One region of the Pseudoalteromonas lipolytica genome, then DNA from elsewhere that is predicted to be linked to it. Evidence: predicted binding sites of a transcription regulator. Region 1 holds the regulator's gene; the other holds the start of a gene.

The links. Region 1 encodes sigma-54, which starts transcription at its own class of promoters, with help from an activator protein. Its sites were predicted from a motif close to GTTGGCACGNNNNTNGNNT; they were not measured.
Region 2: the regulator sigma-54 is predicted to act here: its motif matches at 2,097-2,115, upstream of D0907_RS18230 (formate/nitrite transporter family protein).

What each region holds. Positions count from the first base shown of each region.
Region 1 is NZ_CP032090.1:518,821-523,257, reverse strand. It holds gene lptA (lipopolysaccharide transport periplasmic protein LptA) at 1-395, shown strand, start outside; gene lptB (LPS export ABC transporter ATP-binding protein) at 392-1,117, shown strand; gene D0907_RS02435 (RNA polymerase factor sigma-54) at 1,232-2,728, shown strand; gene hpf (ribosome hibernation promoting factor) at 2,755-3,042, shown strand; gene ptsN (PTS IIA-like nitrogen regulatory protein PtsN) at 3,046-3,498, shown strand; gene rapZ (RNase adapter RapZ) at 3,499-4,347, shown strand; gene D0907_RS02415 (HPr family phosphocarrier protein) at 4,357-4,437, shown strand, end outside.
Region 2 is NZ_CP032091.1:437,189-441,625, forward strand. It holds gene cobA (uroporphyrinogen-III C-methyltransferase) at 1-341, shown strand, start outside; gene D0907_RS18225 (nitrate regulatory protein) at 472-1,659, opposite strand; gene D0907_RS18230 (formate/nitrite transporter family protein) at 2,286-3,137, shown strand; gene D0907_RS18235 (bifunctional protein-serine/threonine kinase/phosphatase) at 3,180-4,437, shown strand, end outside.

The DNA.
Region 1 (4,437 bases):
ATGGCATTGGTATCTTCGAAGATAATGTCGAGATCATACATGGTAACCGTCGTATTACAGCGGATCGACTCGAAGCACATGCAGGTGAAGTTGAAGGCACGGTTGAATTAATTATTGCCACAGGAAAGCCCGCTTACTTTGAAGAAAAACAAGCTGACGGCACTATTATGAGCGCCAGTGCTGAAGAAGTTCGATACGATGTTGCTAAACGCTTATTAACACTCGTTGGCAATGCACAAGTGACTCAAGCAGGCCAAAAAGTCAGTGCCAAGAGCATTACATACGATATGGAACAGCAACTGATAAGTGCCGAGAAAGATGAAAACTCGACCGATCGTGTACACACTATTTTAGTGCCTGTTGATAACAAAAAGAACGATGAAGGCCAGCCATGAGCACACTAAAAGCAGAGCTATTAGCTAAAAGCTATAAGGGTCGCCAAGTTGTAAAAAATGTAGGCCTTGAGGTAGAAGCTGGCAGCATTGTCGGTTTACTTGGGCCAAATGGCGCAGGTAAAACAACCACCTTTTACATGATTGTGGGATTAGTGCCCAGTGACAAAGGTAAAATAAGCATTGATGATAACGACATCACCTTATTGCCAATGCACAGCCGCGCTCGCTTAGGTATTGGCTATTTGCCACAAGAATCATCGATTTTTAGAAAACTGACTGTTTATCAAAACTTAATGGCCATTTTAGAGACCCGTAAAGATCTCAATAAACAAGGCCGCGAAGAAACACTTAACAGCTTACTTGATGAATTTAGCATTCAACACATTCGTGACAGCCAAGGTATGGCATTGTCAGGGGGTGAACGCCGTCGTGTTGAAATAGCACGCGCACTGGCCGCTGACCCTAAATTTATTTTGCTCGATGAGCCTTTTGCTGGTGTTGATCCTATTTCAGTGTTAGATATAAAGAAAATTATTGAGCACTTAAAAAATCGTGGTATTGGTGTATTAATTACTGACCACAATGTGAGAGAAACCCTTGATGTTTGTGAAAAAGCCTACATTGTTTCTCATGGGGAGCTAATTGCATCAGGTACACCTGAACATGTGTTAGCCGACCAAACTGTACGCGATGTGTATCTAGGCGAGCAATTCAGGCTTTAAATACGCCACCGACTAGAGCATCTGCTAGACTTATAACAATGACAATAAATCAAATAAATAGTTAACGGCATCGTGCTATTGTTTGATAAGACTAAAAAGGATTGTTAGGGATACATGAGGCAATCATTACAGCTGCGCATGGGCCAGCAACTTACAATGACTCCACAACTGCAACAGGCTATCCGTTTGTTGCAGCTCAGTACATTGGATCTCCAGCAAGAAATTCAAGAAGCGTTAGACTCTAACCCTTTGCTTGAAGTTGAAGAAGCAGATTATGCAGAAGAGAGTATTGGCAAGAACGAGCAGAAAGCCGAATCTGACGATACCCAACTAAGCGCGTCGGCTGACGAAGCTGCAAGCGAGTACGAGCAAGAAAGCAGTGATGCCCTCAACAAAGACACCGTAAGTGACGACTTAGCAATGGATGTTACGTGGGATGAGTACATGAGTGCTGCCCCATCAAGTTCCTCAGGTCCAATGCCTGAAGATGAATCAATTTACCAAGGCGCATCAACCGAAACTCTCCACGAATACCTAATGTGGCAGTTACAACTGACTCCATTCAGCCCAACAGACGAAGCGATTGCCGTTGCGATTGTTGAGGCAATTGATGATTCGGGTATTTTAACCGTAAGCTGCGAAGACATTGTTGAAAGCTTCAATCAAAATAACGATGAAGAAGAAATCGAACTTGATGAAGTCGAAGCTGTCTTAAAAAGAATCCAATTATTCGATCCTGTCGGTATTGGCGCCCGTAGTTTACAAGAATGTTTGTGTATTCAATTACGCCAATTCGATGCTGACACCCCCTATTTAGCTGAAACTAAAATGGTGTTATCAGAACATATTGAATTATTAGCGAGTCGTGACTATCGCACTTTGATGAAAAAGACTAAGCTTAAAGAAAGTGAGCTGAAAGAAGTCATGACATTGATCCACAGCTTAAATCCAAAGCCTGCGGATACCATTGTTAGAGAAGAGTCTGAATACGTGATACCCGATGTATCCGTAAAAAAAATAAAAGGCCGTTGGGTAGTTGAACTAAACCCAGACTGCATGCCGAAAATCAGAGTGAATAGCCACTATGCGGCGATGTCACGTTCTGTAAAATCAAGCAGTGATAGCCAATTTATTCGCTCTCATTTACAAGAAGCAAAATGGTTTATTAAAAGCTTAGAAAGCCGTAATGACACGTTATTAAAAGTGACTAACTGTATTGTTCAACAACAACAGGCTTTCTTTGAACATGGTCCTGAGGCCATGAAACCCATGGTATTAAATGATGTCGCAGAAATGGTCGAAATGCATGAATCAACAATTTCGCGAGTAACAACACAAAAATACATGCATACCCCGCGGGGAATTTTTGAGTTGAAATATTTCTTCTCCAGCCATGTAAGCACTGAAAATGGGGGTGAGTGTTCATCTACGGCAATTCGCGCTTTAATCAAAAAGCTAATCGCCGCAGAAAACACAGCTAAACCATTGAGTGATAGCAAAATTGCAGATATATTGGCTGAGCAAGGAATTAAAGTAGCTAGACGGACAATAGCAAAATATCGAGAGTCTCTAGCAATACCTCCGTCGAATCAGCGTAAGAGTCTGATTTAGACGTTTTACATAGAAGGAAAATGCTTATGCAACTAAATTTAACTGGTCGTCATGTAGAAATCACAGATTCATTAAGAGACTATGTAAACACCAAGTTTGCGAAACTAGAAAGGCATTTTGACCACATTAATAATGTTCATGTCATTCTAGATGTAGAAAAACTAAGCCAAAAAGCAGAAGCAACTTTACATGTAAACGGAGGCGAGTTATTTGCCTCTACTGAACACCAAGATATGTATGCAGCCATCGACTCGTTAATCGATAAACTTGATCGTCAAGTAATTAAACACAAAGAGAAATTAGCTCGACACTAAATTATGAAACTTAGTTCACTTACTAACCAGGACTGCAGCAAAGCTGCGGTCCTTTTTAATAGCAAAAAAAGAATTCTCGAATTTATCAGCGAACTGGCTCATGAGCAGCTCCCTCATTTATCTCAGCAAGATATACTCAATGCCCTATTGAACAGAGAAAAATTGGGCAGCACGGGTATTGGCCGAGGTATTGCGATTCCACATGGTCGTATGAGCGGTGCAGATCAGCCACACGCATTTGTAATTGTGAGTGAGTCACCTATAAATTTTGATGCAATTGATAATCGTCCAGTGGATATTTTTGTCGCACTCATCGTACCAGATGGTGACTGTCAACTTCATCTAAAGACCTTATCAACAATTGCTGATAGACTTAAAGACAAAGAATTTTGTAAACAGCTACGCAGTGCTAAAACAGATAGTGATCTGTTTAAAGTCATTGCATCAGAGGCATAAATGGAATTAATTATTATCAGCGGTCGCTCTGGTTCAGGTAAATCGGTCGCTTTACGAGTACTTGAAGACTTAGGCTATTACTGCGTTGATAATATTCCTGTAAACCTACTTCCTTCGTTAGTACGCAGTGTGTCAGATAATTACGACAAAATTGCTGTAAGTATCGATGTGCGTAACCTGCCGAAAGAACAGCAAGAATTTAACGATATTCTTGAGTATTTACCGGGCTTTGCAAAACCCACGTTGTTTTATTTAGATAGTGATGATCAAACACTAATCAAACGGTTCTCTGAAACTCGCCGCTTACACCCATTATCGATTGACTCGCTGCCGCTTGATTTAGCGATTAAACAAGAAAAAGTATTACTGGATGTTTTGATCACCCGTGCCGATTTTATGATTGATACGACCGATCTCAGCGTGCATCAGCTTGCCGAATCTATTCGCGAAAAAATACTGGGTAAAAAAGACAAAAAGCTCATTATTACTTTTATGTCGTTTGGCTTTAAGCACGGCATTCCAAAAGAAGCTGATTACGTATTTGATGCTCGCTTTTTACCGAATCCACACTGGGAACCGGATCTAAAACCACTGACAGGCTTAGACCAACCAGTAAAAGATTACCTTGCTAGTCACAGCATAGTGCAAAAGTTTACATGGCAAATTCAAACCTTTGTACAAACATGGCTCCCTCACTTAGAGCGAAATAATCGCAGTTATTTAACCATTGCGATTGGCTGCACAGGTGGACAACATCGCTCGGTTTACTTAGCGCAAACCATTGGTGAGAGCTTTTCGAAAAGTCACGCAAACGTGAAAATACGCCACCGCGAGCAAGATACCCAATAGGCAACGACGATGCATGCTGAAGACACTTTTTTAATCCAAAATAAGCTTGGTTTACATGCACGAGCAGCCACGGTTTTGGCACAACTTGCA
Region 2 (4,437 bases), on a different replicon from region 1:
AACAACAACAAGCAAATTGGTCCCAGCTTGTTGCTGCAAAACAAACCTTAGTGTTTTATATGGGGTTAACGCGTGTTGATAGTATCGTGAAGCAGCTGATTGAACACGGTATGAAACCTAATACACCGATAGCAATAGTTGATAAAGGAACGTTAGCAGAACAAAAAATATGTTGCCAAACACTGGCAAAAATTAATGTTGAACACGCACTTAAAGACTTTACAGGGCCTGCTTTAGTCATCATTGGTGACGTAGTAAATCAGCGTAAAGATGTAAATTTAGCAATGTTAAAGGCAGACTACTTTGTTAAAGAAAGAGTGCCGTGGCAACTGCCATTTTAATTCGCTTTTTTAAATTTTGCGCGACAGCATTAAAAATGCTGTCGCAATCAATTGCTCCTCGAAGAAGTATAAGCTGGAAGAGCTAAATTTTCGGATAATTTCAGTGTTGATTGAGTACTCTAAATCAACGCTAAATGTTAGCGACCTTGGCAACAATGTTATTGGCGACTTCTATTAAAGTTTGGTTTTGAGACATCGCTGTTTTTTGTAACAACTGATGCGCTTGTTGCTCACCTATTTTAGAACTTTGCATTAAGAGTATTTTGGCTCTGCCAATGACCTTTTGCTCATGCAGTGCTCGCTTTAAATTCTCTAGCTCGTTCGTCATGTGATTAATATGGTTTGCTTGTTCACAAATTAAATCGTAAAACGATTTGTGACCAGCTCTAACCTCTCTCTCTTGTTGTTCTAAGACACCCATCTCTATACCATGTAATCCAGAAAACTGGTGATCAAATAGCATATTAAAACTTGAATCAACCGCGTTATCCTCCGCGATTTTTTCCATTAATACATTATGATTTGATATTTCTCCTTTTGCTTCTTCTATACGGACTTGAACCTGCTCCATGAGTCGAGAGGTCAGCATATTTTCAATGTTTTGTAATCCATCAATTCGTTTCGTAGCAACTTCATACCACACTTCACCAAGCTCGGGAGTATAGCTATTTGTTTCGGATAGCGCTTTGAACATTGTTCGAAGTTTATTGATATCACTTGTCAGTTCAGATTGTTTTAATGTTTTCCATACAGATTGCTCATCGGCTGCTGCAAACTCTAGGAACCGCTCAAAAATATCGTGTTGCGCACGTTCCAGCTCTTGCATTTTAGATAAAATATTTTGATCGTTCTGTTGCTGTGAAAATCCAATTGCACCCAGCGCGCGCTCTTGTCCCGCTAATTCTTTACCCTGAATAAAGTTGAATAATGCCACTAACGTTTTTGTGATTGACGCATCATTAGATACATCAGCCGCCTCAAAAATAAGGTTTATTATTTTGCCAATTAAACGGCAATACGCATCAGTTGATTTGAGTGGCGTGACATCTTGTTTTTGAATTTGTTTGCGCAATGTTGGCAACTGATCAAGGCATTGAGACGCTAATGTAATCGATGTTAAAAGCCTTACCTGAGTATGCATTGAATCACTACTTAAGAACTTTGATTTTAAGCGTGCTCTTAGCGCCTCCTCTGCATCTGAGGTATGCTTAAATTGTAGAGGTAAGTGTGCTTTATACGCTGTACCTTTGGACCCTAAATAGACGTTTGCTGTTCCTCGTTCTCTTTGAAGTTGATGAATCATACATGTAGCAGCCATGACAATCCTGCAATTTGATGCTAATGCATACAAACTATTGAGCTCGGCATGTTTCGCTGCGAGTAGAAATTGTTTCGTACTATTTGATGGTGTCGACATATATTAGGGACTACATAGATAGAATAGTTTTGTAATAAGCAATTATTATTCCCTGTGTAAAAATACGCCTTTTGAGAGTTTGCTCTGTGTTATTTGGATTTTTATTAAACGCAACTACCTCGCCTGTAAATGGGGTTTACAGTTCAAGAAAACGCGAGGCAATTATTTATTATAGTCACGGTTTAGGCTTATCACTGTAGTGCTCATAATCACCCATTCGCCCCAAATTGATGCGTTTTATGCTCCAAAGTAAAGCAAATGTTAATTTTTAATTTTGTGTTTTTGATTTTTACTTATTTATGCGCTTGAAATTTAATGGCTTTTATTGGTTTTCTATTGTTGGCATATAACTTGTTTAATTAGTTGTGAACAGTTGCACTGACTGTGACAATTGGAAATGTAAAGGACAATGGCGTCCGCAATCTGCTCTTCTAAAAGAGCCGATGCGGGCGTTTTTTTTTGCCTGGAAAATAGTCACATTTTAACTGTGAAATTAACATAAAAATTAACTATCAAAGGTGAATAACATGGCTTACTTGTTACCAAGTGATTTCGTTACAAAGATGGTGGATGCTGGCGAATCAAAAATTTATATGTCCACGCGTGACACGATTATCCGTGCCTATATGGCAGGTGCTATTTTGGCATTAGCTGCTGTCTTTGCAATTACTGTTGCGGTGCAAACGGGGGTCTTTCTGATTGGAGCAATTCTTTTTCCGGTCGGTTTTTGTATGCTTTATTTAATGGGGTTCGACCTTCTAACGGGCGTCTTTATGTTGACTCCATTAGCTTGGCTTGCGCGGCGCCCTGGGGTTACTTGGCCGCAAATACTGAGAAACTGGGGGCTTGTTTTCGTAGGTAACTTTGCAGGTGCTTTAACTGTGGCAATTATGATGTCGTTTGTTTTCACTATGGGTTTTAACACTGATGGTGGTGCAATTGCCGCTAAGGTATCCAGCATAGGTGAAGCACGTACTCTAGGCTATGCGAAATATGGTTTTGAAGGCTGGATGACCATCTTTATACGCGGCATGCTGTGTAATTGGATGGTGTCAATGGGGGTTGTAGGAGCAATGGTGTCTACGCATGTCAGTGGTAAAGTCATCGCGATGTGGATGCCGATTATGCTGTTCTTTTTCATGGCGTTTGAACATTCCGTTGTAAATATGTTTTTATTTCCGTTCAGCCTAATTATGGGGGGGGATTTTTCCGTTGTTGATTATTTAATTTGGAACGAAATTCCAACCGCGCTTGGAAATCTAGTTGGTGGTCTCGCTTTCACTGGACTCACTTTGTATACGACGCACTATCGCACAAAACCAAAACGCAAGTTAACGGAAACAGCTGCACCGATGGGCGACAATGTCATTGCAAAATAGTTAAACCAATAAATGCGTAAAAATAGGCAAGAAAAGTTAACAATGACTTCGCATGTAATAGCAAAATCCCATTCATTGAAAGGGTTGAAACTGGTCAATCAGGACAGCGTAAAATGTTACATCCCTACGTTAGATGGTACACGTTCGAAAGGTGTAATTGCTGCTATTGCAGACGGTATAAGTAGCAGCCAGGTTAGTCAATATGCGAGTGACTTGGCTGTTACGCTTTTCTGTGATGAATATTTACGAACTAGTGATGTATGGTCACCTGCAAGGGCTGGCAGAAAAGTACTTGAAGTCATTAATCTGCAGCTGCTAGCAAAGACACAATATAGTCGGTATAGGGATAATTTTGATCACGGATTTGTATGCACCTTTTCTGGAGTGATCATAACCGAAACGAGTGCTTGCCTATTTAACTGCGGTGATTCAAGTATATTCCATATTCAAGGTGATGAGATTGTTTGTTGCAGCAAACAGCATCGTGCTGCCGATGAGTTTGATCATCAATATTTAAGTAATGCACTGGGCATTAGGTCTAATTTGCAGTTAGAAATTCAACATATCGCGCTCAGTGTTGGCGATTACGTTTTACTCGCAACGGATGGAGTAACAGAATTTGTTTCTCCGCAGATGTTACTAAATTTCTTTAAAGGCTGTTGCACAGAAAAGCAACTGCAATACGCATGTGAAAAAGTCACGGCGCTTGCTCAAGCTAACGGCAGTGATGATAATCTTACTATCCAAGTTATTAAACTATTAAAACACCAGCAAGTAGAAAGCTCAGATTACTCAGACGAAGGGTTTTTACCTGTGGTAAACGATCTGAAAGTGGGTGATGTCGTAGACAATTTTAAGCTTATTAAACAGTTGCATAAGAGCGATAGGAGCTCTTTATTTAAAGTTCAAGACATTGGCACAGGATTAAACGTTGTCATGAAAGTTCCATCGGTGTCTTTGCAATCAGATATTAATTACTTAGATGAACTCGCCAAAGAGGAGTGGTTAATTGCCAAGGTTAACCACCCTAGCGTTGTTAAAGCAGTGTCGCCCTCTAAACGACACTCTTTTTATACTTTAACCGAGCTAGTTGAAGGTATTACCCTTCGGCAATGGCTTAACGATAATGGTCGGGCAAACTTGCAACAGGTGCGTGGTTGGTTAACTCAGCTTGTATCGGCCGTGGGCGCATTACATAGTAAAGGCATATTGCATCAAGACATTCGGCCCGAAAATATAATAATCGATTGTCATGGCAATCTCACTTTATTAGATTTAGGTTCTGCAAGTCTGCATGGGT